3 regions of the Agrobacterium sp. A3-95 genome follow, and region 1 is predicted to be linked to each of the others. Evidence: riboswitches for the same ligand, from Rfam matches in the RefSeq annotation. Region 1 holds a riboswitch; each other region holds the start of a gene.
What was found. A riboswitch is a leader RNA that binds a small molecule or an ion and turns the genes downstream of it on or off. The one in region 1 is predicted to bind cobalamin.
Positions count from the first base shown of each region.

Region 2: another riboswitch for cobalamin. It lies ahead of ACQZ5Y_RS08265 (ABC transporter substrate-binding protein); the one in region 1 lies ahead of ACQZ5Y_RS15025 (DUF1636 family protein).
Region 3: another riboswitch for cobalamin. It lies ahead of ACQZ5Y_RS16705 (DUF1852 domain-containing protein); the one in region 1 lies ahead of ACQZ5Y_RS15025 (DUF1636 family protein).

Region 1 covers NZ_JBNWDR010000005.1:84,001-94,662, reverse strand. Annotated here, with positions in the region: gene cobG (precorrin-3B synthase) at 1-1,328, opposite strand, end outside; gene cobN (cobaltochelatase subunit CobN) at 1,325-4,675, opposite strand; gene cobW (cobalamin biosynthesis protein CobW) at 4,681-5,718, opposite strand; gene ACQZ5Y_RS15025 (DUF1636 family protein) at 5,715-6,101, opposite strand; cobalamin riboswitch at 6,257-6,471, opposite strand; gene cobO (cob(I)yrinic acid a,c-diamide adenosyltransferase) at 6,599-7,216, shown strand; gene ACQZ5Y_RS15015 (cobyric acid synthase) at 7,218-8,675, shown strand; gene cbiB (adenosylcobinamide-phosphate synthase CbiB) at 8,662-9,627, opposite strand; gene cobD (threonine-phosphate decarboxylase CobD) at 9,626-10,662, shown strand, end outside; gene ACQZ5Y_RS15000 (L-fuconate dehydratase) at 10,654-10,662, opposite strand, start outside.
Region 2 covers NZ_JBNWDR010000002.1:574,268-584,929, forward strand. Annotated here, with positions in the region: gene ACQZ5Y_RS08235 (aldehyde dehydrogenase family protein) at 1-412, opposite strand, end outside; gene ACQZ5Y_RS08240 (hypothetical protein) at 442-630, opposite strand; gene ACQZ5Y_RS08245 (cupin domain-containing protein) at 720-1,076, opposite strand; gene ACQZ5Y_RS08250 (2-hydroxyacid dehydrogenase) at 1,103-2,026, opposite strand; gene argE (acetylornithine deacetylase) at 2,051-3,175, opposite strand; gene ACQZ5Y_RS08260 (GNAT family N-acetyltransferase) at 3,387-4,265, shown strand; cobalamin riboswitch at 4,305-4,540, shown strand; gene ACQZ5Y_RS08265 (ABC transporter substrate-binding protein) at 4,706-5,737, shown strand; gene ACQZ5Y_RS08270 (iron chelate uptake ABC transporter family permease subunit) at 5,734-6,762, shown strand; gene ACQZ5Y_RS08275 (ABC transporter ATP-binding protein) at 6,759-7,559, shown strand; gene ACQZ5Y_RS08280 (pseudoazurin) at 7,556-8,038, shown strand; gene ACQZ5Y_RS08285 (class I SAM-dependent methyltransferase) at 8,212-9,036, opposite strand; gene ACQZ5Y_RS08290 (ABC transporter substrate-binding protein) at 9,150-10,283, shown strand; gene ACQZ5Y_RS08295 (ABC transporter substrate-binding protein) at 10,378-10,662, shown strand, end outside.
Region 3 covers NZ_JBNWDR010000006.1:90,319-100,980, forward strand. Annotated here, with positions in the region: gene ACQZ5Y_RS16685 (sugar-binding transcriptional regulator) at 1-500, shown strand, start outside; gene ACQZ5Y_RS16690 (SDR family oxidoreductase) at 524-1,309, shown strand; gene ACQZ5Y_RS16695 (peroxiredoxin) at 1,299-1,853, opposite strand; gene ACQZ5Y_RS16700 (methionine synthase) at 2,517-3,545, opposite strand; gene ACQZ5Y_RS16705 (DUF1852 domain-containing protein) at 3,570-4,547, opposite strand; cobalamin riboswitch at 4,651-4,863, opposite strand; gene ACQZ5Y_RS16710 (hypothetical protein) at 5,006-5,191, opposite strand; gene ACQZ5Y_RS16715 (hypothetical protein) at 5,641-6,921, opposite strand; gene ACQZ5Y_RS16720 (glycosyltransferase family 2 protein) at 7,014-8,981, opposite strand; gene ACQZ5Y_RS16725 (HlyD family secretion protein) at 9,120-10,574, opposite strand.

The sequences.
Region 1 (10,662 bases):
ATTGCCTCCTTACCCAGACGGGCAAGCAGGTCGGCAGCGTTTTCCCCGGGCTTATGTTCTTTTTCGCAAAGACGGGCAAGCCGCGAAAGCGCCGTCCTCTGTTGCTCGAAAGGTAAAATACCGTCCTGCGGGTCGCAGGCGCGGCCCGAAAACGAAAAGGCCAGACCATCGGCGGTGCCGGAAAAGGCCAGAAGCGACGGGGCGGGATGCGCGCAACCCTTTCCGCAGCCGGAGAGATGCAGTGTGAAGGAGCCATCGAGCATGGAGGCTAATTCCCGCGATGCAAAGGCCGCCAGATCATGTGTGGGAAAGAAAGCCGAAGCGCATCCCGGCGTGCCGGGACAGACAGCGATGGAAGACCGCGCATCACCTGCCCTTGTGATGAAACCGGCACTGTCCGCAGTCTGCATCAGCGCATCGCAAGCATCCCGCGACCCGAAAAATAGCAGGCTATGATTGAGCGACGGCCGCAATGTTTCGATATCAAATCCGTGCGCCAGTCCACAGAGCCGCGACAGATCGGAAGCACGAACTTGCGCGAAAGCAGGAGTGATACCGGCAGCAAAGGTACCATCACCGGCCGCCATCAGCCCCAGGGGCGAAGAAGGCGCAGGCGTTTCGCCTTCGCTCTCGCTATCTACCAGGCGGTCTCCGCAAATCGCCTTTATCGTCCGCAAATCCAGATCGCGGCCACGGGCAAGCGGTCCTTTGCCCGCCAGATGGACGAGCAGCAACAGGACCACATCCGCCGCCTTGTCGGCTTCAACAAATCCCGCCCGTAGCGCCTTGCTCTCCGGACCTCCGACAAGCAATTGCCAGAAAACTCGATGATCGAGCCGCACCGCCTTCAGACGGATATCGGCCAGCAAATCGCCCATGGAAAGACGGCCGCCCCCATCGATGATGACGGACATTTTTGCGGCGAGGTTGTCATGCAACGCCAGCGCGGCAGCCTCTCTGCGAATCTCATCCGCAATAGCACTGCCATCGGCGATTTCCCGATCGTCCCGACCGGCAAGAGGTGAGGTCTCGACTGCCAGTCCGTCGCGAAGCGGCAAACCGAGCGCCAGAACATCATTCTCCAGGTCGCAGGCGCTTTCCCGCGTCAGGCCGCGAAATTGCAGGCTGCCGCGTGCCGTGATGTCTATCAGCCCGTTGCCGTGCTGCTCGGCAAGTTCGCAAAGTGCTATCATATCATGGGGCGCAATATCCGCCTCGAATGCGATGCGCGACAGGTATCCGTCACCGGTCAGCATCGGGGTCGATAAGGCCGGACACGTCCCACGGCGGCCAAACGGCTGGACCGGATCGGAAGGGGCCGTCCTCATGCGCCGACCCTTTCAGAACGGGGCAGGATCAGCATTTCAAGTTCCGCATCCACCGCATTGCGGCGGCTGTGCCACAACCCGCGACGACGGGCAGATAAAAAGCGCGTCGCCATGACCTCCGCCGCATTCGGATTTTCCCGCAGGATGAAATCGCGCACGTCCTCATTGCCGAAATAGGCGTCGTAAAGCTCCTCGATCAGCGAGGAAGATACCGCATGGGTGGTTTCCGCAAAACCGATCAGCCGGTCAACCGTCTCGGCAAATTCCGCCGCCCCGCGCGGGCCGTGCCGCATCTGGCCGGCAATGAAGCGCGGATTGACGGCGCGGGCCCGAACAACGCGCGTCAGCGCCTGCGAAATGGATCGCGCGCGCGGACGCGCGGGATCGGTCGTATCCAGCGCCACAATATCGGCAACGCCGCCAAGGAGTGCTTTTGCGGCGGAAAAACCACCGATGAAAGCGACATCTGACGAGCCGTCGAGAAGATCCCGGCCCGGATCGTCACCGGTGTGAACGAGAAGATCGGCACGGCGTACCAGCTCGACAAAACCGGCATCCTCGAAAATCTCAAGCCCATCCGCACCACCAAAGGCATGGCTTGCCGCATCCAGATACGCTTGCCCTAGTTCCTCACGTTCCTCCCATTTTCCGCTGGCGAGTTTCTCTTCAGTGCCCGCACCATAGGTGCCGGGTGCGGAGCCGAAGATGCGTGCCGGTATATGCCCGAGTGCCGCCGCTTCTTCCGCCAGCGGATTGTCACCCGGCGCTTCCTCCCGCCGCGCGACAGCCTTGGCGGCGGCGTCTAGAAGAGCGATCAACGCCGGAAACATGTCGCGGAACAGCCCGGAAATCCGGAATGTGACGTCGACACGCGGCCGCCCGATACTGGCCGGCGGCAGAACCTCGATGCCTGTGACGCGGCCCGTCGCCGGGTCATGGATCGGTCTCGCTCCCATCAGATGCAGCGCCTGCGCCACATCCTCGCCGCCATTGCGCAGGCTGGCGCTGCCCCAGAGATCAAAAACCAGATGTTTCGGCCAGTCGCCATGGGATTGCAGATGGTGCCGAAGCACTTCTTCGCCCGCCATGCGGCCCAGCTCGAAAGCCGTCGGCGTCGGCATGGTGCGCGGATCGGCAGCATAAAGATTGCGGCCCGTCGGCAGGACATCGAGACGCCCGCGCGCGGGTGCGCCGGAAGGACCGGGGACAATATGGCGGCCATCGAGCGCGGCAAGCAGCGCTGTTTTTTCCGCCGCAGCACTTTCAAGCCTCAGAAGATCGGTCTCTCCTTCGGGGCTGCGGCCAAAAACATGCTGGCCATCCTTGATGGCGAAGTCCTTCAGGTCGCAGAGGAAGGCGTCGATGCGCGACAGCGCCGCATCGGCATCGTCCTTCGCACCTACACCGGCATCCGCCGCAAGACCGGTTTCCAGTGCCTTCTCTACGATCAGTTTCGCCAGCCGGTCACGGCGGCGGCGGTCGAGCCCATCCGCCTGCGCATATTCGTCGACGAGCTGTTCCAGAGCCGATTGTTCCGGCGAAAGCCCGGCATCTACCAGCACAGGCGGAACATGGCCGATCGTGACGGCAGCGATCCGCCGTTTGGCAACCGCCGCTTCGCCCGGATTGGAAACGATGAACGGATAGACCACCGGCATAGACCCGGTGACGATTTCAGGAAAACAATCGCGGGAAAGCGCAACTGTCTTGCCGGGCAGCCATTCCAGCGTGCCATGCGCACCGACATGCACAATGGCATGCGCCCCTGCGACACGCTGCATCCAGGCGCCGAAAGCGACCAACGCATGACGTGGCGGCAGGGCAGGGTCATGGTAATCCACCCGCCGATCCTCATTTCGCCCACGATCCGGTGCCAGGGCCACGAATATCTGGCCGAAACGGGCGACGCGAAAACGGAATGCGCCGTCGGTTAGTGCGTCGTCCTGTTCGGCCGAACCCCACGTGCTATCCACGGAGGCGGCAACCCCTTCAGGCAAACCCAAAAGAAAATCACGATAGTCTGAAAGTTCGACAGCCGCTTCCTGCTGCTCGACACAACGCAGCAAAGCCCGCGCCGTTTCGGGAATATCCGAGACCACATATCCTGCCGCGGCCAGATCGCGCAGCATTTCAAGCACGCTTTGCGGCACATCAAGACCAACGGCATAACCCGTGCGCCCCGGCGCAGCACCGGGATAATCCGGCATCAGAATGACGATCCGCCGTTCCTGTGGCGTGGACTGTTTTAATTGCAGAAAGGCAGCGATTCGGTTTGCCACCTGTTCGACGCGATCAGCCTCCGGTACATTGATGAGGCTGATACCGCCATCAGTCCGCACCTGCTTGAATGAGATTGCGCCAGCAAGAATCCGGCCATCGAGTTCCGGCAGAACTACATGCATGGCAAGATCGGAAGGGTTGAGACCGCGCGCATTTTCCGCCCAGCCGTCCCGTCGCGTCGTCGCCATAACCACCTGAAACACCGTCACGCCGAGGCGGTCAAACAGGGTTTTACCGCTGTCGTCCATCTGGCTGGCAAAAGCCGTGGCGGCAACGATGGCGGCGGGCTGGAGTTCGGGCAGTACGGTTTCGAGAAAGCGGATCGCCTCCCCATCCTTGAGGCCGCTGACGAAAATCGGCAATGGCGCAAAACCGCGCTGAGAGAGCGCGTTAAAAAGCGCATCCACGGGCGCCGCATCGGCCGCAAGAAGCATGGAGCGGTAAAAGAGAATGGGAAGGACAGCTGCAACGGCGGGAAAACCGGCGCAGGCTTCCGCCTGATCCACGACGCCTTTACCCGGCCGGTAAAAGCCGGCTTTCGGCAGCGGTTGAGCCTCGATATCTGGCCATGCGCCACCACCTACAAGGGCAGCAAGACCAATGGCAAGCCGGTCCATATTTTCCCGCCCACCCTCGCGGAAGAAGGCGAGGACGGACGCCAACGTCTGGCGATCAACAGTCGAGACTGCTTCGAGCTTTTCGTCTCTCTCACTGCATTCACCCGGCAGGAGCATAAGTTTTATGCCACGTCGCCGCGCCATCGTGCTGAGCTGATCGACGCCATAGCGCCAGCGTTCCGCGCCGCCGAGAATCCGGATAAGGATGACACGGGCATGTTCGGCCGTCTTTTCAATCCACAGATCGACCGACATCGGATGCCGAAGCTCGGAGAGGTTGGCGGCAGACAGGGACGGAAGCGCGCCCTCTGCCTGCCGCCATGCCTGTTCCAGCCCGGCAAGATCGCTTGCCGAAAAAGACAGCATCACCACGTCCGATCGCGGCTGGTTGAGATCAACCGGCTCGATCAGGTCGTCCAGAGACGAAGATGTGGTGGCGAGAATGTGCATTTCTATCAGGCGGCCAGCATCTGTTCGATCTTTTCGCGGTTGAGGCCCTTTTCGCCTATGACGACGAGGCGGCTGCGGCGCTCTTCACCGACCGCCCAGGGACGGTCGTAATAATGGTTGACGCGGCTACCGACTGCCTGCACCTGCAGGCGCATCGGCTTGGTGGATACTTCGACGAAACCTTTGATGCGCAGAACATTTTCCGCAGCCGCCGTCTTGGCAATACGAGCCGCCAGCGCTTCCGGATCGATCACGGCCGGCAGGTCGATGACGAAGCTGTCGAAATCGTCATGTTCGTGGTCGAGTTCACCATCGTGATGGGTGCGGCGGTTTTCGATATCCTCTTCAACCGCAAGACCGAGGCCGATCAGCACGGCCGGATCGATGACGCCATTCGAGGCGACGACGATCTTTGCGGCCCGCGGCAAATGCTCGAGAATATGAGCTTTCGCCTTTTCCAGACCGGCGCTATCGAGCAGATCCGCCTTGGTCAGCACGATAAGATCGGCACAGGCGATCTGGTCCTCGAAAACCTCTTCGACCGGATCGTCGTGATCGAGGGCTTCGTCATTTGCGCGCTGGGCGGCAAGGGCTTCCATGTCATGCGCCACCTGACCCTCGGCAAGGGCAGCGCCATCCACCACGGCAACCACAGCGTCAACCGTCACGCGGCTCTTGATGGCCGGCCATTGAAATGCCTGCACCAGCGGCTTGGGCAGGGCAAGGCCGGAGGTCTCGATGAGGATATGCTCCACCTTCGGCTGGCGGCTCAGAATCTGCTCGATGGCCGGCTGGAAATCATCCGCCACCGTGCAGCAGATGCAGCCATTGGCCAGCTCGACGATGTTTTCCTCCGGGCAGCTCTCAATGCCGCATCCCTTGAGGATATCCCCATCGATGCCGATATCACCGAATTCGTTGACGATGATGGCAAGCCGCTTGCCATCAAGCTTTTCTAGGAGACCGCGCAGCAGCGTGGTTTTTCCAGCCCCCAGAAAGCCAGTGACGATGGTGCAGGGAACGCGGTCCAGAAGGGTGCTCATGATCTCTCCTCGGTAAAATCGAATGGGGGAATGCGCGCCACCATGCAGCGCTTCAATGTGTCGGGGCGGCCGCGCCAAGGCATCAGGCCATCTGCGGAGGCGGCCAGCATTTGCGCGCCCGTGAGCAGGTCTTCCGCATCGTTGGGCGTCAGCCCGCCGAATACATAGGACCAGCCATCGGCACCGCGCAGCACGGCACTGAGGCCGCGTTTGCAATTGGCAAGGCAATTGACGGAGCGAACATCGATGCCGGATTCACGCGCTTTTGCGATGGCAGCTTCCGCAAGGATGGTGCCGGGGCGCGGCTCCGCATTGGGATCGGTGTCGTCGCGACAGCTTCGGCAGACAAAAACGACCACGCCGGAAGCTGTGTTGGCTTCCATTGTCCCGTCCGCACAAGAAGATGTTGTGGTAATATCCAAACCGTTCCGCTTTCCGCGCCTTTAAACTCATCGGGGTGCGGATGTCGAAAACAGCGCACTGAAAAGCGCGGCTGCAAATCAATTCGACCGGCTGACCGGAGCACCCCGCCCGGGAGACGTTTTTTCCTGAAACGGCAGGTCTCCTGGCTTGCGGCTTTAAAACACCCTGCACCACCTTCCCGGGCCAATTTTATGGTCCAGTGGCTTCATAGTGCGGGCTTACCGCTTACAGTTGCGGGGGCAGCCACGGAATGACCCGTTATGGGGTGGAACCGTGTTCCCTCTTAGCTTTTCCCGTTGCCGGGAAAAGACCGTCAGTGCCTTACCCTTAGGCTGAACGGGCGTGACGGTCAATGCTGCCGGCTTGTCGATTGCCGGGTGCGGCAAATTGAGTATAGTCGCCGCTCCGAATGGTGGGGGCATACGGTCCCGCGCCGCTGGACGAGAAGGAAAACGCGATGACACGCGATATCAGCGACAGCGAAGCCGAACGCCACCGGCAGAAAATGGTCAACCGCAAGACGGTTCAGGATGCCGAAGTCGCGGAAAAGACCATCGAAAAAGGTCTGCTGATGATCAATACCGGCCCTGGTAAAGGCAAATCCACGGCCGCTTTCGGCCTCGCTTTGCGCATGCTCGGCACCGGGCGGCGGGTCGGCGTCGTCCAATTCATCAAGGGCGCATGGTCGACGGGTGAACAGCAGGCCCTGACTTTGTTCGGCGACAGGGTGGAATGGCGCACCATGGGCGAGGGGTTTACCTGGGACACGCAGGACCTCAAGCGCGATGTCGCGGCGGCTACAAAGGCCTGGGAGGAAGCGAAAGCACTGATGGCTGACGAGACGATCGGATTGCTGGTTCTCGACGAACTGAACATTGCGCTCCGCTATGATTACCTGCCGCTGGAAGAGGTCGTCGAAACGCTTTCCAACCGTAGATCCGATCTGCATGTCATCGTTACCGGCCGCAACGCCAAACAACCGTTGATCGACGCTGCCGACATGGTGACGGAAATGACCCTCGTCAAACATCACTTCAAGGCGGGCGTAAAGGCGCAGGCCGGGATAGAATACTGACATGACTGCACGTGTGCTGATGTTTCAGGGAACCGGCTCGGATGTCGGCAAATCGCTGATGGTGGCTGGCCTTGCCCGCGCCTTCGTCAGGCGTGGCCTGTCCGTCATGCCGTTCAAGCCGCAGAACATGTCGAACAATGCGGCGGTCACTGCCGATGGCGGCGAGATCGGTCGCGCGCAGGCGCTGCAGGCGCGGGCAGCAGGCGTTCCGCTGTCGGTTCACATGAACCCGGTGCTTTTAAAGCCGCAGAGCGAAACCGGCGCACAGGTCGTCGTACAGGGCAAAATTGTCGGCAATGCCAAGGCAGCCGATTATCAGCACATGAAAGCCGGGCTGATGCCGCATGTGCTGGAGAGCTTCGAGCACCTGAAACAACAGGCCGATCTGGTGCTGGTGGAAGGGGCGGGAAGTGCTTCCGAAATCAACCTCCGCGCTAACGACATCGCCAATATGGGTTTTGCCCGCGCCGCAGATGCTCCCGTGATCCTGATCGGCGATATCGACCGGGGCGGGGTCATCGCCAGCCTCGTGGGCACAAAAACCGTTCTCGAACGCGATGATGCCGCGATGATAGAGGGCTTCATCGTGAACCGCTTTCGCGGTGACCCTACGCTGTTTTCAGACGGCATGCGGATGATCGCGGAAAAGACCGGCTGGGCGTCCATCGGGCTGTTGCCGCATTTTTCCGATGCTGCGAAATTGCCAGCGGAGGACGCCCTTGGGCTTACCGGCCCGGCGCAACAAAAGCCCGGCGCGAAAATCCGCATTGCCGTGCCAATCCTGCCGCATATCTCCAATTTCGACGATCTGGATCCGCTCGACATGGAGCCGGATGTGGAGCTGATCCGAGTGCGGCAGGGCGAGACCATTCCCGCCGATTGCCGGCTGGTTCTGCTCTGCGGTTCGAAATCCACCATAGCTGATCTCGCCGTGCTGAAAAATGCAGGCCTCGACATCGACATCAAGGCACATGTGCGCCGCGGCGGTTATGTTCTCGGTCTCTGCGGCGGATACCAGATGCTTGGAAAAACCGTTGCCGACCCTGACGGCATCGAAGGACCACCAATGACGGTCGATGGGTTGGGCCTGTTGGATGTGACGACGGTTTTGACCGGTGACAAGAGGCTCGTTTCCGTCCAGGGACAAAGTTTCGACGGAATTCCCTTATCCGGCTATGAAATGCATGTTGGCGAAACGACGGGTGCTGCGGGCAACCTGCCATTTTCGACCATTGACGGGCATGCCGATGGCGCAATTTCGCCCGATGGCCGCATCTTAGGCACCTATATCCACGGCCTGTTTGCGGATGACCGCCAACGCGGGGCGTGGCTTGAGCGCCTTGGTGGGCAGAGCACGCAACTGAACTATGATGCGCAGGTGCATGCCGTTCTTGATCGCCTGGCGGCCCATATGGAGAACCACCTCGATCTCGACAGACTGCTTTCTATAGCGCGATAAGGATTGCCAGCAATCCGAACAGCGCGATCAGCAGGAAGTCTGCGATCCTCGCCAGCCTGAGCGCCGTGCGAATATCGCCAGCAACCAGTGTCGCTCTTCCGCCTTCGCCCATGAAACGAGCCTCGATCATCTGCCCGCCATAGGAGCGCGGCCCGGCCAGCGCAAAGCTCAGTGCCCCGGCCAATGCCGCCTCCGGCCAGCCGGCATTGGGAGAGCGGTGATGCCGCGCATCGCGGCGTATCGCGGCAATTGCCCCTTTCGGTGATGCACCCTTCACGAAAAACGCGGCGACCACGAGAAGACCGCCGCTCAGTCTCGATGCCGGCAAATTGACCAGGTCGTCCAGCCGGGCCGACGCCCAACCAAAGGCCTCATGGCGTGGCGAGCGATGACCGATCATGCTGTCGGCCGTGTTGATTGCCTTATAACCCGCACCGCCTGGCAGCCCCAGAAGACCAAGCCAGAGGGAAGGGGCGACAATGCCGTCAGAGAAATTCTCAGCCAGGCTTTCAATTGCCGCCCGGCAGATTGCCGCCTCATCCAGCGCCTGCGGATCGCGCCCGACGATCATGGAGACAGCTTTGCGCCCGCCGTCAATCCCCTCGCGTTCCAGCGCAATGGCGACGGCCTCCACATGCTGTTCCAGACTTTTTTGGGCCGGAAGTGACGCCCCAAGCACCGCAACAAGCAACAGACCAAGGGGCAATAAAAGCAGAACCGATTGCACTAACCATGCAACAAGCACCGTCAGCGCCAGAAAAACGGAAAGCGCCACGACGCCTGCCGCCTTGCGCTGCGAAAATGAAGCACTCTCCCGGTTCCATTTTTTGTCCAGCAGCGCGATAAGCGAACCGATCCAGGTGACGGGATGACCGATGCGTTTGAACAGCCAGTCCGGATATCCAGTCAGGCGTTCGATCAAGAGCGACAGGAAAGCGAGAGCGAAGAACATGGGCGATAAGGTACCGGAAAAAGCGCAGGCTGCGATCCGTCACGGCGGCAATCTCGGCAAGGCGCGTCTGATGTTTCCTGAAGCGCCGGAACCGTGGATCGACCTGTCGACCGGGATCAATCCGCACTCCTACCCGCATTCTCCCGTTCCCGCCAGCGCATTTGCCCGCCTGCCGGAGCCTGACGCGGCCCAAGAATTGAAAAGGCTGGCCGTCGCCTCTTTCGGCGCACCATCCTCGGGGCATGTGGCATTGTCCCCCGGCACCCAGATGCTGATGCCATTGCTGGCTCACCTGGCACTCGAGCGCGGAGCGAAAAGCGGAGCCGTGCTCTCACCCGCTTATGCCGAACATGCCCGAACCGCGCGCATGGCCGGACTGACAGTGACCGAGGTAGACCATATTAGTGGTCTGTCAGCTTACGACTATGCGGTGGTGGTCAATCCCAACAACCCCGATGGTCGCATCACGGATCGAGAAGCTTTGTTGTCGCTGGCCGAGGCGATGCGCCGCAAAGGCGGCCTGCTCGTCGTAGACGAGGCCTTTATCGAGACGGGACATACGGAAAGCCTTGCAAATGTCGCAGGGCGCGACGCGCTGGTGGTACTGCGATCCTTCGGCAAGTTCTATGGCATGGCAGGGGTCCGGCTCGGTTTTGCGCTTGCGCATCCCGACATCGCTGCCGAGCTGGAGGCAAGGCTTGGCCCCTGGGCAGTATCCGGGCCGGCGCTCAATATCGCGACGCAGGCTTTGGCAGACAGGGAATGGCAATCATCCATGCGCCTCCGGCTTGCGGCAGAAGCACAGCGTATGAGTGAATTGCTGGAAAAAGCGGGCCTGAAGATTGCCGGCGGTACGTCCCTGTTTACCCTGGTGCGGGACCACCGGGCCAAAGAACTGTTCGATCACCTTGGCCTGCACGGCATTCTGGTGCGCATTTTTGATGAAAGGCCGAACGACATGCGTTTCGGCCTTCCCGGCAGCGAAGCGGAGTGGCAGCGCCTCACGGAAGCGCTGTTATCCTTCAATCATCCCTT
Region 2 (10,662 bases), on a different contig from region 1:
CGGTCGGCACGAGATCACCGGCCTCCTTGTCTGCAAATTCGGCAAAGAAGCGGATCTGTTCGGCAGTGACGGCGATATCGCCGGCAATCAGGTGGCCCACGGGCCGGGTTGAGGAGAGCGCCTCGATTTTCGCCAGCGTCTCGGCTTCCTGCTCGATCAGGTCTGCCCAGCGTTGCAGCACCCTGGTGCGCTCACGCGGGCGCACGCCGCCCCAGTTACTGCTCTTCAGTGCGGCTTTGGCGGTTTGCACCGCCTCATCGACAAGTGCCGCATCCGCCTTCGGGCAACCGGCATATTCGATGCCGTCCGAAGGACGATGCATGTCGATGCCGTTTTTAGCCGGGATCAGCCGGTCGCCGATGAAATGGCCGATCGGCAAGGACAGGCTGTCTGGATCGAAGCTGAGCGTCATGGATGATCCTCTGTGGATATGCGCCAAAGCTACTCCCTGATGGCAAGCAGCATCGACCGACTGCGGCGGGGGCGGTGAACGAAAATCCTGTTTTGCTGGTGGCCCACAGCGCAATCTTCGGCGGGCAGGAAGACCGCGCCGAAAACCTTGCGGCGGGTCCGATCGAGGGCCGTAAATCCGGTCGAAAGGCATCCGGGCAGGATACCCATGTAAACCATGGCTGGCATCCGCCTGCGGATTGCCAGCCATCGCTGTTCTCAAAAATGCCTCTCCATCAGCCGGGATGCCAGGCATGCTGTTCGGCAAATCATCCGTTCACGGTCACATAGATCTTGCGCACGGTTTCGATTGTCTTCCAGACGCCAACGAAACCGGGCTTCATGACGAAGCTGTCGCCCGCCGTGTAACGCAGCGGCGCGCCGCCCTCCGGTGTGATCTCGATGACGCCTTCGAGAATGTGGCAGAACTCGAATGTCTCGCCCTTGATCGAGCGGCTTTCGCCGGGGGTCGCTTCCCAGATGCCGGTATGCACGGTGCCATCACGGGCTTCATCTAGCGGCCAGGTTTTGAACGACGGGTCGCCGGCGATGAGGCGTTCGGGCAGGGCCTTGGAGGCTTTCGGTTCAAAGGCGGGATTGGTGTCGATGGTCTTGAGGAGAGACATGGGTGTCCTTTCTTGGAACGGTAGGATCAATATCCGCGGCTACGGTCAACGAGGCCGAGCGGTTCGAGACCGGATTCGTATCGTTTGATATTTTCGACGACGGTGCGGGCAGCGGAATGGGGCTGGGTGACGCTGGCAATATGCGGCGTCAGAAGAATTTTCGGATGGGTCCAGAAGCGGTGGTCTTTGGGCAGGGGCTCCGGATCGGTAACGTCAATCACCGCACCTGAAAGCCTGTCGCTGTTGAGTGCATCGAGCAAAGCGTCATGATCGAGCTGTTTGCCGCGCCCGGCGTGAACCAGAGCAGCCCCTTCGGGAAGCATCCCCAGAAGCTCGGAGTTCAGAAGCCCCGTGGTCTCTTCGGTGAGAGGCAGCAGGCAGACGAGAATATCGCTGGTGGAGAGAATGGATTTGAGGCCGTCGTCGCCATGATGGCAGGTGACGCCATCGATCTGACGCTGTGAGCGGCTCCAGCCGGAAAGCGGAAAGCCGAAAGGTTTCAGCCGCTCCAGCGCAGCAACGCCCAGCATGCCGAGGCCGAGAACGCCCACCCGGCACTCTTCCGCCTGACGCTGGGGCAGGGCATTCCACAGTTGCTGGCGCTGCTGGTTTAAATAGACCGGCAGGTTGCGGTGGAGGGAAAGTACGCCGAGGCAGATATATTCCTGCATCATGCGGATGATGCCCTCATCCACCATGCGTACGACCTTTACCGTCTCAGGGATCGCCTCGATGTGAAACTGGTCGACACCCGCGCCAATCGAAAACAGGACTTCGAGATTGCGATACCGGGCAATGTCCTGTGGTACCGTCCAGGTGATGAGGTAACGGACTGCATCGGGATTGACGGTTGATGCATCCATCGAAAACGGCAGATCAGGCAGTTCTGCAGCTAGAGCCTGCCGGAAAATCTCGCCGCGCTTGGCGTCGGAATTGAAGAGAAACGTCATCTGAAATCTATGCTTCCCGAAGGTTCAAGCCGCACAGCGGCTTGCGAGTGTTTCCAGCATCGACTGGCAGGCCGAAAGTTCGCCCGTCGTTATGAACTCGTCCGGCTTGTGGGCGCGGCCGATATCTCCTGGTCCGCAGATGATGGCGTCGATGCCTGCCGCCTGGAACAGCCCCGCCTCCGTGCCGTAGCTGACGGCGGCGAGACAGGGGGTGCCGGTCAATTCCTCCAGAAGCAGAACAAGCGGAGCATTGGCTGCAAGCGAAAGCGCCGGATAATCGCTCATAGGCGTCCATTCGATATCGACACCCTTTGCTGCAAGAGCCTCGACGCTTGCGCGAACCGGCCCGAGCAGTTCAAGCGGCGATATGCCGGAAATCGCCCGTGCTTCCAGCTCGATGGCCGAGAAATCGGGGATGATGTTGATCGCCTGGCCGCCCTTCATCGTGCCGATCTGCAGCGAGGAATAGGGTGGCTCGAAAGTCGCTTCAAAGGGGCCTTTCGTCAGCTCATATGCCGTCTCCACGGCCTTTGCCATGATGCCGGTCATCAGGTGAATGGCATTCACCCCCTGATCAGGGCGGGACGAATGGCCGGAACGGCCACGGATGGTAATGCGAGCTGCTGCTTTGCCCTTGTGTGCACGAACCGCCCGCATATTGCTCGGTTCGCCGATAATTGCGCCCGCCGGTGCGGCGCACAGTTCAGGCAATCTGGCGAGAAGATGCGGAACGCCACGGCAACCCGCCTCCTCGTCATAGGAAAAGGCGATATGCACGGGACGTTTCAGCGCCATGTGCGAAAATGCAGGCGCTGCGGCGAGAACCGTGGCCAGAAAACCCTTCATGTCGGTGGTTCCGCGCCCGTAGAGACGATCATTTTCCGCCCGCAGTGTAAAGGGATCGGAAGACCATTCCGGCTCGCTGGCGGGTACGACATCCATATGGCCGGACAAAACATAGCCGGCGCGATCGGCCGGGCCGAAGGTGGCGAAGAGATTGGCGCGGTCGCCCTCCGGTCCCGCAAGCAGCGATACTTTCGCGCCGTGGCTTTCAAGATAATCGGCGATCCAGCCGGCAATATCGCCATTGGCGGTTCCAACGACCGACGGGAAACCGACGAGACGCTCAAGGATTTCGATTGCGTTCAATGGTCGTCTCCGCTGACCGGATTGTCATCCCGAAAGCTTAGAATGGACTGCGACGTTTATCTGCTGAAATGCGAATGATTTCGGTAGATTGTTGTGACCTTCCAGTGCTTTCAGAAAATTCGTGCTGGCGTAACCGGCTACCGTCGGATGTCGTGGGCTAGGCCGGGACCGAATGAAGGTTGTGAGCCGTAGGGGATGAGGGCCGTTGGTTATGGACCTGCTCAAAGTCGATAGTTTCGAGCTGCGGACCGTGGATATCGCGGACGTGGATGCCGATCATCTGCATGCACTCTCCATGGCCGTCGGATGGCGATATCACGCGAATGAATGGTGTTTTCTGCGGCAATGCGGCGTGGGTCTCGCCGCGCTCGATGAGATCGACCGTGTTGTCGCAACCGCGATGCTCTTTCCCTATGATCAGGGGTTTGCGACGCTTGGCATGGTCATTGTTTCGCCCCGTTTGCAGGGGCATGGCGTAGCACCATGGCTTGTGCAGAAACTTGTCGCAAAATTCCCCACTGTCTCCCTGCGGTTGAACGCGACGGGAGCGTCGCGGCGGTTGTTTTCAAGGTTGGGTTTTGCCGGTGATACGGAAAAAGTATATCTGTTCCGGGGAAGGGCGAATTGCCTTTTCGAGATACCGCCGCCCGGCAGAAAACAACGAATAGAGCCGTTATCCGCAGGTCATCTGACTGATGTGGTGGAACTAGACCGGGCGGCTTTTGGCGTTTCGCGCCGGAACGTTTTGCAGCGACTTTTGACGCAGAATGCGGGTTACGGTGTGTTTGAGGCGGACCGTCTTACCGCTTTTGCGCTGCGCCGTGCGGCAGGGCGGGGCCACATTATCGGTCCGGTCGTTGCGGGTGCGGACATGGATGCGATTGCGCTTGTAAGGCGGCATTTTACCGATCTGGACGATGAGCTGGTGCGTCTCGACACCATCAGCGACAATAGTCTCTTTATTGATTTTATTGCGCAATCCGGGCTGGTGGTGATTGAAACCCTTACCACCATGTCCAAAGACGCGCCGCAACCGGCGCCTTCCGGCGCTACAAAAATTTTCGCGTTGGCGGGTCCGTCTTTGTGCTGAGCAGCAGCACTATCGCAATTGACGCCCCGGCGCTTGCCCCTTATGTCAGAAAGCGACGGTTCCTGAAGCCGAAGGGCAAAGGGATTAATAGGGAACATGGTGCGGGTGATTTCTATCGCCCAATGCCGTGGCTGCCCCCGCAACTGTAAGCGGATTGCCGCTCATCCTCGTGACGCCTGAAAAGCGTCATGCCACTGCACCCTTCAAGGTGCGGGAAGGCAGATGAACGGCGCATATTCGCGAGCCAGGAGACCTGCCGTCATAATATTGACCATCGTTACGGGCGGGGATGCCCGGAAGAGGAGCTGATTATGACCTTTCCGTCCGCGGAAACGTATTTAGAGTCCCGTTCTCCATCTCCACACTTGTTGTCGCTCTGTCACTACGCGTTTTGACGCGCGGCCTGCGGATCACGCCACTTTATTTAGACTGGAGAACATATGTTTCATTTCAAACGCCTGCCGGTTTCCGCCGGTCTTCTGGCTGTCGCACTAGCGGCCTTGCCCGCCGGTGCCGCTCAGGCTGCCGAAACCACCTATCCGCTGACGATCAATAGCTGCGGCCACGAAATCACCTTCAAGCAGGCGCCCGCCCGCACAGTATCGGTCGGCCAGAGCACGACCGAGGTTCTCTATCTGCTCGGCGTGGCCGACCAGGTGGTAGGCACGGCGCTGTGGATCGGCCCGGTTCTGAAGGGTTACGAAGACGCCAATGCCAAGGTGGAGCGGCTTGCCGACAATGATCCGAGCTTCGAGGCGGTGGTTGGCAAGAGGCCGGACCTCGTGACGACGCAGTTCCAGTGGCAGATCGGTCCCGAAGGCGTTGTCGGAACACCGGAGCAATTCGCCGAACTCGGTATTCCCGTTTATACCTCCCCTGCCGATTGCATGGGCAAGGACAATTCCGGCGGCGGCGACGGCGTGCGCAAGTCCGTTTTCACCATGGACCTGATCTACCAGGAGGTCCGCGACCTTGCGAAAATTTTCAACGTGCAGGATCGCGGCGAGGAAGTCGTTGCCGACCTGAAAAAGCGTGAGGAAGCCGCCCGCGCCAAGATCGCTTCGGCGAATGGCAAGATTTCAGCAGTCTTCTGGTTCTCCAGCGCCGAGCTGGATATCGATCCTTACGTGGCGGGCCGCAATGGTGCGCCGGGTTACATCATGTCCGCGCTCGGGCTGAAGAACGTTATCGAAAGCGATGAGGAATGGCCGACTGTTGGCTGGGAAACCATCGCCAAGGCAAATCCGTCCGTGATCGTTGCCGGCAAGATGGACCGCCGGCGTTTCCCCGCCGATGACGTCGCCGTCAAGCTCAAGTTCCTTGCTACCGATCCGGTTGCCAGCATCATGCCCGCCGTCAAGGCGGCCCATGTCTTCGAAATGGACGCGCAGGCGATGAACCCGACCATCCGCACGATCGAAGGCATTGAAACGCTGGCCGAGGCGATTTCCACAGCCGGTCTCGCCAAGTGAACGGTCTTTCCGTCAATCTTGGCAGGGCGGGTCTGGCTTTTGCCGCACTCGCCCTGCTGCTCGTCGCGCTGATGGCCGGTGCGGCCATCGGCGAGACTGCCATTCCGTTCGACGTGGTGGCAAAGACCATTGCCAATCGTGTCTTCCATGCGGGTTATCCGCTGGAGCCGCTAGATGAGGGCATCGTCTGGAGTTACCGCCTCAGCCGCGCCGTTGTTGCCGCGTGCTGTGGCGCCTCGCTGGCGCTGGCCGGTGCGGTGCTTCAATCACTTCTGCGCAACCCGCTCGCCGATCCCTATATCCTCGGCATTTCCGCAGGCGCCTCAACCGGGGCCGTGGCCGTGGCGCTTCTGGGCTTAGGGGCGGGGTTCCTGACGATGCCGGCCGGCGCCCTGATCGGAGCTTTTGTGGCTTTTTCGCTTGTCAGCCTTCTGGCGGTGCGGGCAGGGCACGGCAACAGCGCCATCATCCTGGCGGGGGTCGCCGGTTCGCAACTGTTCAACGCCATGACGTCGTTCATCGTCACCAAATCCGCCAATGCCGAACAGGCGCGCGGCATCATGTTCTGGCTGCTGGGCAATCTTTCGGGCGTGCGCTGGCCGGATGTCTGGCTGGCTTTGCCGGTCAGTATTGCGGGTCTTGGGGTGTGCCTCTGGTACGCACGCGCGCTTGATGCTTTCGCTTTCGGCGGTCAGGCAGCAGCTTCGCTCGGTATTCCAGTGCGCCGGGTATATGCGGTGCTGATCTCGGTTTCGGCGGTCACGACGGCAGTCATGGTGTCGCTGGTCGGTTCTATCGGCTTCGTCGGTCTCGTCATCCCGCATGCGGCGCGCATCTTCGTTGGCGTTCGCCACGGCATGTTGCTGCCGGTGACGGCGCTGACCGGTGCAATTTTCATGATCATCGCAGATATTCTCTCGCGCACCGTCATTCCGGGGCAGGTGCTGCCGATCGGCGTGATCACTGCGCTGGTCGGCGCGCCCGCCTTCGCCTTTATTCTCGGGCAGAAGAGAGGCCGGTCATGAAATTATCCGCCCACGATCTGCATTTCCATGCCGGCAATCTCGACATCGTGCGCGGTGTTTCGCTGGAGGTCGCCACGGGCGAGTTTCTGGGTATCATCGGGCCGAACGGTTCGGGCAAAAGCACGTTGCTTTCCATGCTGGCCGGCATTCGCATGCCGCGTCGGGGTCATGTCATGCTTGGTGAGGAACGGCTTGCCACATTCGGGCGGCGCGAACTTGCCCGCAGGCTGGCCTTTGTGGAGCAGCAGGCCGAAACCACCGAGCGCATCAGCGCGCGACAGGCCGTGGAACTGGGGCGCACGCCCTATCTCGGCCCGCTTTCCGCATGGTCGCCAAAGGACGATGCCATCGTCGATGCAGCGCTCGGAAATGTCGATATGGCGGACAAGGCCGAGCGAAACTGGCATCACCTTTCCGGCGGCGAACGCCAGCGCCTGCACATTGCCCGCGCATTGGCGCAGGAGCCGCATATTCTGCTGCTGGACGAGCCGACCAACCATCTCGATATCGGCCACCAGATCGGCCTGCTCGATCTGGTGCGCAGGCAGGGACTGACGGTTGTGGCGGCGCTGCATGATCTCAATCACGCCGCCATGTTCTGCGACCGCGTCGCCATCATGCATCGCGGTGAAATGATCGCTGTCGGCCCACCGCGCGAGGTCCTCACCTCTGCGACCATCGCCGATGTGTTCGGGGTGCAATCCGTCGTCACCACGGATGAAAGCGGATTTTCACATATTCGTTTTCTGCCGGCCCACGGTGCGGCCGATCACGCAAGGAAAGCAACGGCACGATGATGAAATTGAAAAGACTTGTAAATCTCCGCTTTGGCGCGCGACAGCTTTGCGTTTCCGCGGGACTTGCCATGGTTGTGGCCACAGGGTTTTCCATTCAAGCCGGAGCCGAGACCTTCGAGGTGAAGATGCTGAACCGTGGCGAAAAGGGCTCCATGGTGTTCGAGCCCGATTTTCTGGAGATCGCTCCCGGCGACCGCGTGCGCTTCGTGCCGAGCCACAAGAGCCATAATGCCGCGACGATCGATGGTATGGTTCCCGAAGATATTGAAGGTTTCAAAAGCCGGATCAACGACGAATTCGAGACCGGTTTCGAAAAGCCAGGTTTTTACGGCATCAAATGCTCGCCGCATTACGGCATGGGCATGGTCATGCTGATCAAGGTGGGGGACGCGGTTTTGCCGCAGAGCTACAGGACGGTAGAGGTCCCAGGCCGGGCGAAGCCGCGCTTTGAGGAGCTATTCGAGCGGGCGGAAAAATGAGGTCACCGCATCGCGTTTTCATGCGTCATGCACGACTAGATCCGGCATCCAGCCACGGCGCGTCTGCACCGTGAGAAACTATTATTAAGCGATCAAGGACTTGGTCGCACTGGACCCCGGATCACATCCGGGGTGACGGAGAGCTGGGCGGCAGCTTGGTGGCTTTGGTCGCCCTATCCCTTGCCGGACGTGTGCGGCTTCACGGCGCATATTGCATAACGGTGCTGCAATCCCCGCAAAATGCCTTTCAGCAGACTGAAATTTTTCGCCTGGGCACGATGAATGGCCTGAAGTTCCTGATCGATGGCAACGGGCTCGAAGCCGGTTTCACGCAACAGCGCCGCGACGTCACCAGCTCTTGCACCCTTTGAAAAATAGACTCGCGATAGAATGCTGTTGAAGGTGTTTTCCGGATCCGCCGGCTTGTGCGGCTGGTCCGGCTTCACAAGGCCGATGCTTTCCAGACCCGCCGCCAGCTTCTTGACCAGTCTTTCGCGCCAGCCGGTGTTGACGAAATCGCCATCGACGATCAGCAGGCGTCCGCCGGGTTTCAAGACACGGAACCATTCGGCAAAGCTCGCCTTCGGGTCAACCAGCGTCCAGACCAGATGGCGGGTGATGATGACGTCGGCGCTTTCGTCCGGCTCCATCGTGTTTTCGGCGTCGCCGACAAAAAAGCGGATATTGCGCCCGCGGGTTTTCGCCTTCGCCCTTGCAAGCTCCAGCATGGTTTCCGACCAATCCATGCCGGTGACCTGAAAACCGAGATCGTCCATCAGGTGCGAGATAACGCCGGTGCCGCTGGCCAGATCCAGCGCCTTGCGGCCTTCTCCCTGGCCCAGATGCTTCAAAACCAGCGCGTGCCAGGCCTTGCGCTCTTCTTCGGAGAAAATCTCATGACCCGGGGAAAGGTCGAAAGTCGCGGCGCGGCCGGACCAATAGGTTTTGATTTCGTCTCTCAGACTGTCGTTTTTGCCATAGTGGATAGTATCGATCATCGGTCTTCAGCTCACATACCGGTCAGTTAAGAATGGCTCTAAAACATAAAACTTGACTAGTATAGTCAGAAAATAATACAGCCGCGCCAGTCAACACTGGAGAGCAATATCCGATGCGCATCTCAGCCAAATCCGCGGCACTTGCCCTTGGCCTTCTCGTATCCGCAGCGTGGCCTGCATTGGCCGAAAAGGTCACCGTCAAGGATGTGACCGGCCGCGACGTGGAAGTCAATGTGCCCGTTTCGCATGTGATCCTCGGCGAAGGCCGTCAGATCTATTTCCTGGCGGCGCTCGACAAGGAAAACCCTTTCCAGCACGTTGTCGGCTGGCGCGACGACCTGGCGAAAGCCGACCCGGAAACCTATGCGGCCTATCTCGCCAAGTACCCTGATATTGCCAAGCTGCCGACCTTTGGCGGCATGAAAGACGGCACCTTCGACATCGAGCAAGCCATTTCGCTGAAGCCAGACGTGATCCTGATGAACATCGACGCGAAGACCGCGACGCAGGAGGCCGGTTACATCGAGAAGCTCGAAAAGGTCGGCATCCCGCTCGTTTACGTCGACTTCCGCGAAAAGCCGATGGAAAACACCGAGCCGAGCATGCGTCTGATGGGCCAGCTGACCGGCAAGGAAAAGATCGCCGAGGACTTCATCAAGTTCCGCGCCGACTCCATCGCCAAGGTCACCGATACGCTCGAAAAGGCCAATCCGAAGAAGCCCGTCGTGTTCGTCGAACGCGCCGGCGGTTATTCCGACGATTGCTGCATGTCCTTCGGCAACGAGAATTTCGGCAAGATGGTCGAACTCGCCGGCGGCATCAACATGGCCAAGGACATCATTCCCGGCACGTTCGGCAACGTCAATCCGGAACAGATCATCGCCTCCAATCCGGAACAGATCATCATCACGGGTGGCAACTGGAACGGTTATGTTCCCGGCGGCAACTGGGTCGGTGTCGGTTATGGCGCGGATATGAAGGAAGCCCACCGCAAGCTTGAAAACCTGACCAAGCGCCCGGCTTTCACCGGGGTACAGGCGGTCAAGAACGGCAATGTCCACGCTATCTGGCACCAGTTCTACAACAACCCGTATCAGTTCGTGGCCATTCAGGAAATCGCCAAGTGGCTGCACCCGGACCTCTTTAAGGATCTCGACCCCGAGGCGACCTTCAAGGAGCTGCATGCCCGCTTCCTGCCTCTCGACTACAAGCCCGGTTACTTTGTGTCGCTGAAGGACACGAAATAAGACAGGGACGGTGAAGGGGAGCGCCGTCCGATCGATGGATGAAGCCGCAGCCATGCGGCTTCATCATTTTCTTTTGGAAATAAGAGGATTTCTCATGCGGCTTAACGCTCTCAGGCATCTTGCGGTGCTGGCTTTGTCTTTTCTCGCTTTGCCGGCTTATGCCGGAGAAATCACCGATGTCACCGGACGCAAGGTCGAGCTGGACCTGCCGGTCAAACGTGTCATCGTCGGTGAGGCGCGCCAGATCCACGTCATCGCGGCGCTCAAGGGCGACCAGACCTTCGACACCATTGTCGGCTGGCGTGACGATCTCCTCAAGAAGGACCCTGACAGCTACGCCGCCTATGTCGAGCGCTTTCCGCAGATCGAAAAACTGCCG
Region 3 (10,662 bases), on a different contig from region 1:
CGCACGCGACCCAGATCACCACCCGGCTGGCGCGGCTGACGGAGGCCGAACCGAAATTGCTGCCGGTCCCCGGCGTCGCCACCTCTCGCGAGGCCAAGCTTTTGATGCTGGCCGATCCCTTCGTGCGCGAAACAATTGATCTTTTCGGTTCGATCACGCTCGCAATCGTCGGTGTCGGTGCCGTCGAGCCATCAGAGCTTCTTGCCCGCTCGGGCAATATCTTTTCCGCCAAGGAGCTTGCCGATCTCGCACAGGCGGGCGCCGTGGGCGATATTTCGCTCAGGTTCTTCGACAAGGACGGCAAGCCCGTCAAGACACCGCTCGATGACCGGGTCATAGGCCTTCCGCTGGAGAACCTCTCCAATGTCGACCGCGTCATTGCACTCGCCGGCGGCTCGAAAAAAACCGAGGCGATCGCCGGTGCGCTCAGAACCGGCGTGATCGATGTCCTTGTCACCGACAAATTCACCGCCGAACGACTGGTCGGCACAGAAACATAGCCGTTATCCCATAAGGAGGAGACATGAGGCGCTTTGAAGGTCAATCCGTATTCGTGACCGGAGGCAACAAGGGCATCGGTTACGGCATCGCCCGCCGTTTTGCCGAGGAAGGCGCGAAAGTCGCCATCGCCTCTGTCGACAAGGACACCAATGACGCCGCCAAAAAGCTGGCGGACGAAACCGGCTCAGTCACCCATGGCGTGATCCTCGATGTGCGGGATGCGGCGGCGGTGCGCGAGGCCTATGGCGCGGCCGAAGAGGCAATCGGTCCCCTTTCCATCTCCGTCCAGAACGCCGGCGTCATCACCATCTCCAAGATCGAGGAGCTGACGCAGGAACAGTGGGATTTCAACCTCGATGTCAACACCAAGGGCGCGTTCCTGTGCTGCCAGGAGGCGATCCGCCGCTTCCGCGCAAGTGGCACCAAGGGCCGCTTGGTTAACACCGCCTCCGGCCAGGCCCGCCAGGGTTTTATCTATACCCCCCACTACGCCGCTTCAAAATTCGGCGTCGTCGGCCTCACGCAAAGTCTGGCCAAGGAACTGGCGCCCGAAGGCATCACCGTCAACGCCATTTGCCCCGGCATCATCCACACCGAAATGTGGGATTATAACGACCGCGTCTGGGGCCAGATGCTCGGTGACTACAAGCCCGGCGAACTCATGGCCGAATGGGTGCGCAACATTCCAATGCGCCGCGCAGGAACACCAGCCGAAGTGGCAGCCTTGGTGGCGTTTCTCGCCTCCGAGGATGCGGCCTACATCACCGGCCAGACAATTAATGTCGATGGCGGGCTGATCATGTCGTAGCACTCAACCAATCGATGACGGCATCTGCGTTCTTCTCTGGCGGATGGACCGGGTAAAAGACATGCTTGATAACGCCCGTTTCGATAATCATCGTGAGCCTCTTGAGCAGTGTCAGGCCTCCAGCCTGGAAAGTTGGAAGGCGAAGGGCTGACACCAGAAGGAGTGAATGATCGGAAAGCAGAGGAAACGGCAGGTGAAGCCGCTCTGCTGCCTCTCGCTGATACTCCGTGGTCTGCGTAGAAAGGCCAAACAGACGCGTTGCTCCCAATGCCTTCAGTTCAGCGAAATGATCACGAAAGGCACAGGACTGTGGTGTACATCCCCTCGCGCCGGGTATTGCGTCCCATCCGTCAATCGCCTTTCCTCCGGGCGGGCTTGTCCGGGGGTAAGCATAGACCACGGTTAACCCCGGCTCACGCAGATCGACGGTCGTGCCATCCGTCGCAGCCAAACAAATGCCAGGCAACTCCATCCCGGGTAAATGCCTGGCTGCTCCGTCGTCACGTGGGGTAACTAATTGCTCATCCCCGCCGGGTTCAATCATTGCCACCTCGTTGCTCTTCCTGTCTGTCGACGTTGCGAAGTTAGCCGATTTTCATACTACCGCAATGTCTTGTGCGCAGGTGCAAAGCTGCCATAGCGATTCGCGCCGTCAGCCTTGATGGAATACGAACGCCACACCTTCATTCGATTTGACAAAGTCACCGATTGCCAAGTCTCTGACCGATAGTATCGATTTGGAATTTTCGCTGAAGCGATGTTCTGGGGCAACGGCTTCTTCGTCTTGGGATCGCTGCTACCGGGTGGCCACCACTGTCCCCATTTCCAAAAGGCAATTGCTGCTCTCGGCAAATACGTCCTGCTGACTGAGATCCACTTTTTTCGGCGATCTTAGCGGCCGTCGTGCTCCCGAAATTTTCGGCGTCTGGGAAGTTGTTCTGTTTGGCAAAAGTCACGAAGACGTCGGTGGCGTTGGAATAAATGTCTTCCAACCGAGACGTTTGGCGCAGACACTCAGCAGAAACAGGGCCGATTTTTAGAGAACAGGCGGTCTTGGCAGCTTTGCGCCAAGAGGCGGACATCCGTCGAAGCTGTCAGGATGATCCGCGCCGTGACCTTATAGCCATTCGTAAGTCTCCCAGCGTGTGTCGCGATGGGCGCGGTGGCGGCGAACGGCAGCCATCCGCAGGTGCAGACTATCAAAAAACTAAACAGTGAGCTCTCTTCGGACGATCTCAGCTCCTGCGCTCAAGGAATTCAGCTTGTCTCTTGCCACACGACGAGACAGGGGGGCCATGCCGCAATCGGTGCAGGGGCAAAGTTGATCCGCGTCAACAAACTTAAGCGCCTTTCGCAGCGTTGCAGCGACTTCCTCCGGGGTTTCGATGGTATTGCTTGCCACATCGATGGCCCCGACCATCACTTTCTTACCTCGAACAAGTTCCAGAAGATCCATTGGGACATGAGAATTGTGGCATTCGAGGGAGATCATACCGATGCCGGATTTCTGCAGCTTGGGGAGAGTTTCCTCATACTGCCGCCATTCTGACCCGAGTGTCTTTTTCCAATCCGTATTGGCCTTTATGCCGTAACCATAGCAGATATGGACGGCGGTCTCGCACTTCAGCCCTTCAATTGCCCTGTCCAAAGTGGCGACACCCCAGTCATTCACATCGTCAAAGAAAACGTTGAACGCAGGTTCGTCGAACTGGATGACATCGACGCCGGCAGCCTCCAATTCCTTTGCTTCCTCGTTAAGTATCACGGCAAATTCCCAGGCAAGCTTTTCACGGCTCTTATAATGGCCATCAAAGAGAGTATCGATCATCGTCATCGGACCCGGCAAAGCCCATTTGATGGGTTGTTTGGTCTGCTGGCGCAAAAACTTGGCGTCTTCGACGAACACGGACTTCTGGCGAGACACGGCGCCGACGACTGTCGGGACACTCGCATCGTAGCGATCGCGAATTCTGACTGTCTCGCGTTTTGCAAAATCGACCCCGTCGAGGTGCTCGATGAAAGTCGTGACGAAATGTTGGCGTGTTTGCTCGCCATCACTGACGATGTCGATGCCGGCACGTTGCTGATCGTCCAGTGAAAGGCGCAGGGCGTCTCTCTTGCCTTCCAGTAATTCCTTGCCCTCCAGCTTCCAGGGCGACCATAGTTTTTCGGGCTGCGCAAGCCAGGAGGGTTTCGGCAGGCTGCCAGCGGTCGATGTGGGGAGAAGTTTCTTCACGATGGGACCTCTTCTAAGTGATGCTCAGGCGGGGCGGTGAGCAAACAATTGCTCAAGGACGGCGCGGTATGGCTTGATGAAGTGTTTTTCGGTGAACTTACCCTGATCCACCGCCAAGCGATTTCGTTCGTCGCGATCGTAAATGACCCGGGTCAGCGAATAGTCCTGGTGCTTCAGGTTGGGCTGGTAAAATGTCCCGGCTGCTGCGTTCGCATTGTAGATTTCGGGGCGATAAATTCTCTGAAACGTTTCCATCGTGCTGATGACGCCGATTAGCTCAATATTGGAGTAGTCGCCCAGCAAGTCCCCAACAAAGTAGAAGGCCAACGGCGCAACGCTGCCTGCAGGCATGAAGTAGCGAACCTGCAATCCCATTTTCCCGAAATACTGGTCGGTGGACGAGAACCCATTCTGCCGGTATTCGACGCCCATGACGGGGTGATGATTTTCGGTCCGGTAATAGGTCTTGCTGGTCGAGGCGCTGATGCAAATGACCGGCGTCTTGCGAAAGTACGAGCGGTAGGCATCCGACCGCAGAAAAGACTTGAACAGGTTTCCATGCAGGTCGCCGAAGTCGGCCGGAATGCTGAAGGCAGGAACGCTCTTGTTATGCTCCGGCAGCACAATGCTGAAGTCGTAGTCTCGCACATAGGAGGAGAAGTTATTCCCCACAATGCCGTCGATACGTTCACTGGATTTGTGATCGATGATCGTCGTCTTCAGTATCTCGATGAGGGGAAATTTTTCACCTGCGACATCGAAGCTCATATCGACCGAAATGATCTCCAACTCGACCGAGTATCGGTCCGATTTGGGATTATCCCAGTGAGCGAGGGCGTTGAAGCGGCTGTCGATCATGCGCATGACATTGCGCAGGTTTTCCTGCCGCGTTTCGCCCCTGGCCAGATTGGCGAAATTGGTGGTGATGCGCGTATGTTCTGAAGGACGATAGTCCTCATCGAAGGGTACGCTCGTGATCGTAAAAATGCAGGTCTGAGACATGTTGTGCCCCTATAAAGTTGGGGGCATGGGTCTGCGGACGCATAGCAAGACGGGCCGCGACAATGCAGCCTTTGCTACGGCACACTGGGACACCCCGCCCGTGGACGTTATTTCACCAAAGGCAGGTCTCCTGGCTCACGGATCATCACTTCCGTCCGTCTTCCCGGGGTAAACCAGTGACATATTGGACTTCAGCTCGCCGCTTACAGTTGCGGGGGCAGCGTCGGCTTTTCCGCATGACACGGAGCACCGACTTCCCTCTTAGCCCCGGCACGTTGCGTGCAACGACTGGGGAACCTTAGGCGTGACGACCATATTGTAAGCCACGTCATCGGTCAACATCATATAACGATATCTTTATGTCCTTAAGTCTACGTTTCCATTGTCGGTTCCGACCGAGTAGGTTGCATTCGGCGTTGTCAGGCGATTCTCACATACGCGGACCTAGCCGTGGCAAACTAAAGATGAATCGTCGACTGTCGGTTCAATTCCGACAAGCGCAGGTAAGCATGCGTGATGACAGCTTCCGGGAAATAGTAGACGTCTCGCGCCACGCAGTTGAAAGGATCAGACCACACCACGAACAGTTCCTGGCGCGGGAGCAGCCTGGTGAAACCGGAGGCGCGCATGATTTCGGCTGCCACAGGCGTTTCAACGAAGCGGCCCCGCTGGAGGTTGGGATGCTATTCGGACATGCCCTACTGTGCCGGCGCAGCGCTATTTAAGGGATCGGCGTTTGAATTAAATAGCGAATGAGCGAAGGCAAGCACCCTTAAATAGCGGGCCGATAACATCACGGACGCGTATCCGCGACAGCATCGCCGAATCTGTGCTCGGTCCTTCGGACCGCCGCATGTCGTTGAAGGTGCACAGGAAGTTCCGATCCGCACCGGGCATCTGACAGGTCTGGCAGTGGGCGGTATTCGGCTTCGTTGATCGTACCGTTAGGCTTTAACCACTGGAACTGCCAGTCGGCAGTCAACGTTGCGGTTTTACGCTTTTCGCCGCTTTCAGCAGCGTCATGCGTCCCAGTTTTCAATCTCCGGCGCAACGGCCTGGAGCAATATCCTTCTGCTGCCGCCGAAACGGACGATTATCCCTCACAAAGACGAATACAACTGCTTTTTCTAAGAAAAGGGTTCCAGCCTTTCGCTGCAAGGATTGCCCAGGCAGTGGCCCCGACATGCGGCAACCTGAAATATTTGAAGTCGGCAAATGTCGAGGTCGGCCCGATCATCAGCCCGGTCGTCAGTTCGTCCCCGACTGTCGCGTAGATCAGGTTATCGGGAGATATTTGTGCGGCGATGGTGGCAAGCAGCGCCTCGGCCCGCTCGGCATCGCCGACCTGCTGAAATGCCAGCGCGGCCTGGGCCGTACCTTCCAGCCACACACCATCCTGATCGTCGTTAAAATCAAAACCTCCCGCAACCGCATAATGCCGATCAACCCAATGCAGAACACGCCCACTGCGGCCCCGAAACTCCGGCACGGCGAGAATGGGCCAGAGCTCGGAATCTATTCCGGACTGGCTCGAGTTGGGTGTGTCGCTTCCGGGTAGGCTGCCGACGTAAAACCGTCCCTGCTGCTCATTCCACATCGCATCAAGAAATTTGCGTGTTTTGTCCCGCATCGCCTGCCAGGCGCGCGCTCCCTCAATTTCGGCGAGCCAACCCGCAACGGCATACACATCGAGATTATGTTCCGTCGATTTCCACTCGAGTTTGGCCGGTGCAGGCTCATGACCGAATGTGCCACCTGTGTAGCCGATATCGCGGACGCCCGCCGTATGCGCATCGATCCAGCGCATGAGTTTGGTCGCTGCCTGCACATAGGACGGATTGCTTAATCGTTCACTGGCAGTGAGAAGCGCAAGTGCCGCCCAGGCCAGGTTGCCCGTTGCGCTGCCGACCTGATAGTCATCCTCGACCCACGTCTTGCTGGCCTCACTCCAGAAACCGGGCAAAAGCATAGCATCATTTTCGTTCGCAACGGGGCCGGAACGGTAGGCGTTGCGCAGGCGGCCATCGCTGTAATAGCGATCGTTGTTGACGGCGAGCAGCAGCGCATCGGCAACCCTTTTTGCTTCGGCGTCGTTGCCACAGGAAAAAAGGGCAATCGTCGCCAAGGCATTGTCATAGGTGAAACCCGCATTTGAAAGAGCGGGATCAAGCGCTTTGCCGCCTGGTGCAGGCTCAAAGCTCCGAAATATGAAGGGGGTGGTGGATTTGTCCATCTTCCCAACGAGACCCGCACACAAGCTCACAGCAAGGCGGTCGCGAACTGATCCGGAACCGGTGCGCCCATCGCCAGCAGCGACCACTCCTGTTGTGAAGCAGGTCATGAGAACTGTCGCGACGATCGATTTGACAGACATGAGTTTTCCGTTTGGTAGGCGCTCTTCCAAACAAGCCCGCCTCTAGCTTGCGGTTTACGTCGAGCACGGTCCCGGGTTTGGCGCGAATTGTCTTAGCTGAAGGCCCTTGCGAGTAACATCTGCATGGACTTCAAGAGGTCGCCCTGTTCCGCGACATTTTCGGGCGCATTGCGGAAAAGCAGCCTCAAGATTGCACGATGCTGGTCGGCAGTGGGGGTGAGAGTGAATTTGCCGGGCGTTTGCGACACCTTCGTTGCATCGATCTGCAGCCAGCCCACCTCGGGCACATACAGGGACTCTGCCTCGGCATAAGACCGGTTGCAATCTTCCAGGGTCGCGGTTTCGGTCGAAAGCGCCACGATCCGTACCGCCTTCACCTCGCTTGCGCACCGCAATCGGCCTTCGAGATCCACGCCGATCGGCTCTTCCTTGTCGACACGTGGTAATTCAATGCAGCAGATGAGGCTGGTGAAGGCAATCACCATGGCGACCGCCGACCAGATCAGGTTGAGACAATCTCGCGCCGAAAATTCTACAGGGGCGTCCCATGCGTAAACGGCGAGCAGAACTGAAACCGCGGAGGTGACGGTGACGATTGCGAAAAATAGCGCTGTGGGCCCGTGAATGCGCACCTGTGACCGGTCACCACCTTTCTCCGTGACTTTAAAGGGACGTCCGAAGGGTTTGCGCATAGCCTGAAACAAGGTGATGGTGATGGGAACAGCGGTCAACGCATGCGTCACTTCGGTGAACAGCGGTAGGGTGCGTTTTCCCGATATCCAGGTGGAGTAGGCCCAAAACAAAGCCAGTGACGACAGTCCAAATTTCATGAACATCAGCTCGTCGGCCTGAAGGGCGGAAACGCCTGTCAGCCAGTAGATCGATGGTGCCAGCAACAGGCAGAGAATGAAAGGCTTCGACAGCCAGCAAAACAGCCCGTGCAGATAATGCAGCCTTTGTGTCAGCGTGAACTTGCCACGCCACAATGGTCCCGTCCGCAGAAGGCCGATCTGAATGGTGCCCAGGCACCACCGCGTGCGTTGCGTGATATATTCTGGCAGGCCCTCAGCCGATAGACCGACACTGAGTTTTTCGTTGAGCCAGCGTGTGACGTAACCTCGCTCCATCAGGCGGTAGGTCAGCAGCATATCTTCGGAAAGTGCATCATGCGGAAACCCGCCGAGCTCGTTGACCGCCGCACGCCGCACGACAAAACTCGTCCCGACGCAGAAAGCGCAACCGACCGCGTCCTTGGCCGGCTGGAATACATCAAAGAATACACGTTGATCATCGACGAAGGAATTGCGGATGCCGAGGTTGTGCTGGATTGGGTCGCAATTAAAGTAAAATTGCGGTGTCTGCACAACCGCTACCTTGGGATCGGCGAAAAGACCGGTTACGCGACGAAGGAAGTTGGCCTGTGGCGCGAAGTCCGCATCCAGAACCATGATGAAATCGGAAACCTGTGGCAGCGCATTGGTGTGTTCAAGTGCATTGTTCAGATTTCCCGCCTTGGCATGTCTATTGTCCGGGCGCGTCACATAATTGACGCCGACCGTCTCGCAATAGTCCCGCACTTCCGGCCTGCGCGTGTCGTCGCAGACAAAAACACGCAGCTGCGGATATTGCATGGCCTGGGCCGCGATAACCGACTTCTCAAGGACGTTCAAAGGTTCGTTGTAGGTGCAGATAAAGACGTCAACGAGTGGCGCATCGGGATTAGTTGCAATCGCGGCTTCCCCTCTATCAGCCAGGAAAGTCCAGTCCGTCCGCCTCGTCAGGATCAGGATCGAGCCGATGGCGTAAAGAACGGAGATCAGCTCGAAGGTGAAATAAATGTAATTCCAGGCAGTCTCCAGAGAAAGCTCGAAGGGTGGCAGCGTATCGGTGGCGCGCCAAAATATGTAAAGGCCAAGAGACAGCAGCATAATCGCACTGAAGACCAACCGGTCCAGGACCCTGCGCGGGTCGGCCAGTATGGTAAACAGGATCGCGCAAAGGGCAATGACAAGATTGACGTAGAGTACCGACTGAACATCGCCATCAGGGCTGAAATACATCGACTTATCCTCATGGTTGGTCAGGCGCGCGGCACGCCGCGCGTGAATGAGGTTGCTTCGAGTGTCTTAAACAGGTGGTGGGTCGCCCTGCGGGTTTGCAACGCACTCCCGCAGGGGCCCGTCCAATCCATGCGGGTGTCAGGATTGGGTGCGCGGTGCCTTTCCGGTGGCATCCGTATTGCCGAAAGGGTGCTGGGTGATGATATCGGGCTGATGTGCCCGGCCAGGCACGTCCGGCCGCTGTTGTGGCCACTCGATACCAGTGTGTGCGGATAGCGTATCACGCGACGTTTCGATCAGTGCCCATGCGGCCTGCCTGACATCCGGCAATTGGCTGACGGAGGTCTTTGCAAACTGGAACAGGCTGGCGGATGCTTCATGCACATAGTTCCGGGTTTTGCCGAGCCACTCGCGCGGCAGGCTCACACTTACCCACGTGCCGACCGAACAGGCGCCGTTCTCGGTCAATTTTTCCTGTGCCCTGCTGTCCATGCGAATATAGGCGTAGAGCTCTCGCCGCTCTGTTGGTGGAAAGGGCACGGCATAATCGAGGTCGACACGTTCGGTAGTACGCGGCACCAGGCGCTCCACCACCCCATCGGATTCTTCCGCCCAGGCATCGGAACTCACCTTCACCCGAGAACCGACGGAAAGCGCCTGTGCCTGACGCTCTGAAAAAATCGCCACGACGAAAGCGTTGCGGCAGTCAAGCGCCTCCGCCAGCGTGTCGCCTGCAACCACTTCACGGCCGGTCGCAGCCACGGGCTTGTAGAGCGTTGTGCCCGGTGGAATGGAAAGATCGGCGCGGGTCAGCCTTTCAATACGTGCGCTCTCCGCCGATGCCAGCGTTTCGAGCTCGCTTTTGCGCGTCTGCATGGTGGTCATCTGCATCCGGATCTGCAGCAGATCTGCGGACCGTGTGCGAATTTCCTGCTGAAGATTTTGCAGCGATTGCAAATCGGAGCCGATATAGATGCCTTGGCGCGCGAAGTTCATTTCCTTGGTGAGTTTGTCAACGGCGACTTTGGCAGCTTGAAGCTTTGTATCTTCAAGTTGTATTGTGTCCGCTATATCCTCTCCGATTCCAGAATACATCCCCTTCGCCATCAGCTTCTGTTTTCGCGTGGCTTCCGCTTTTGCAATTCGGGTCGAATAGGTCACCATCTGCAAGGCTGCATTGGCTGCCTGTAGGTCAGACTCGGTTCTTTGCAGTAACGCCGTCTGCTGACTGGCAAGATCCCTGTTCAAATCGTCGATGCGGCTGGCATAGTCGCCAATAATTCCGTTCTTCTGGCGAAGTTCATTATCGAGTGCTGCCAATTGCACCTTCAGGCCGATGAGCGTGGTATTGTCGACCTTGTCGTTTTCAATAGCAGCCTTACCGTTCTTGTCGGATATCTTTACCACACCGCTGATCGGTGTCGTCAGCGGAATGACTGGTGCATTGATGAGGGCGCGGTTCGTCTGGGATGTGAAGACCGGCGGAAACACAGAAGATGAAAACACCGTGGCGACAACGCCAAGGACAGTATAGGAGGCCAGCTTCACCGACGCACTTTGGCGCACTTCTTTGTCTCTATTGCGGAACAGCATGATATCAACTCCTGTTTTGTTGAACAGCCTTTCCTCCCGCAGTATTAAAATAGTTCACTAAGTTTTTTTGCGACGCAACATCGTTAAG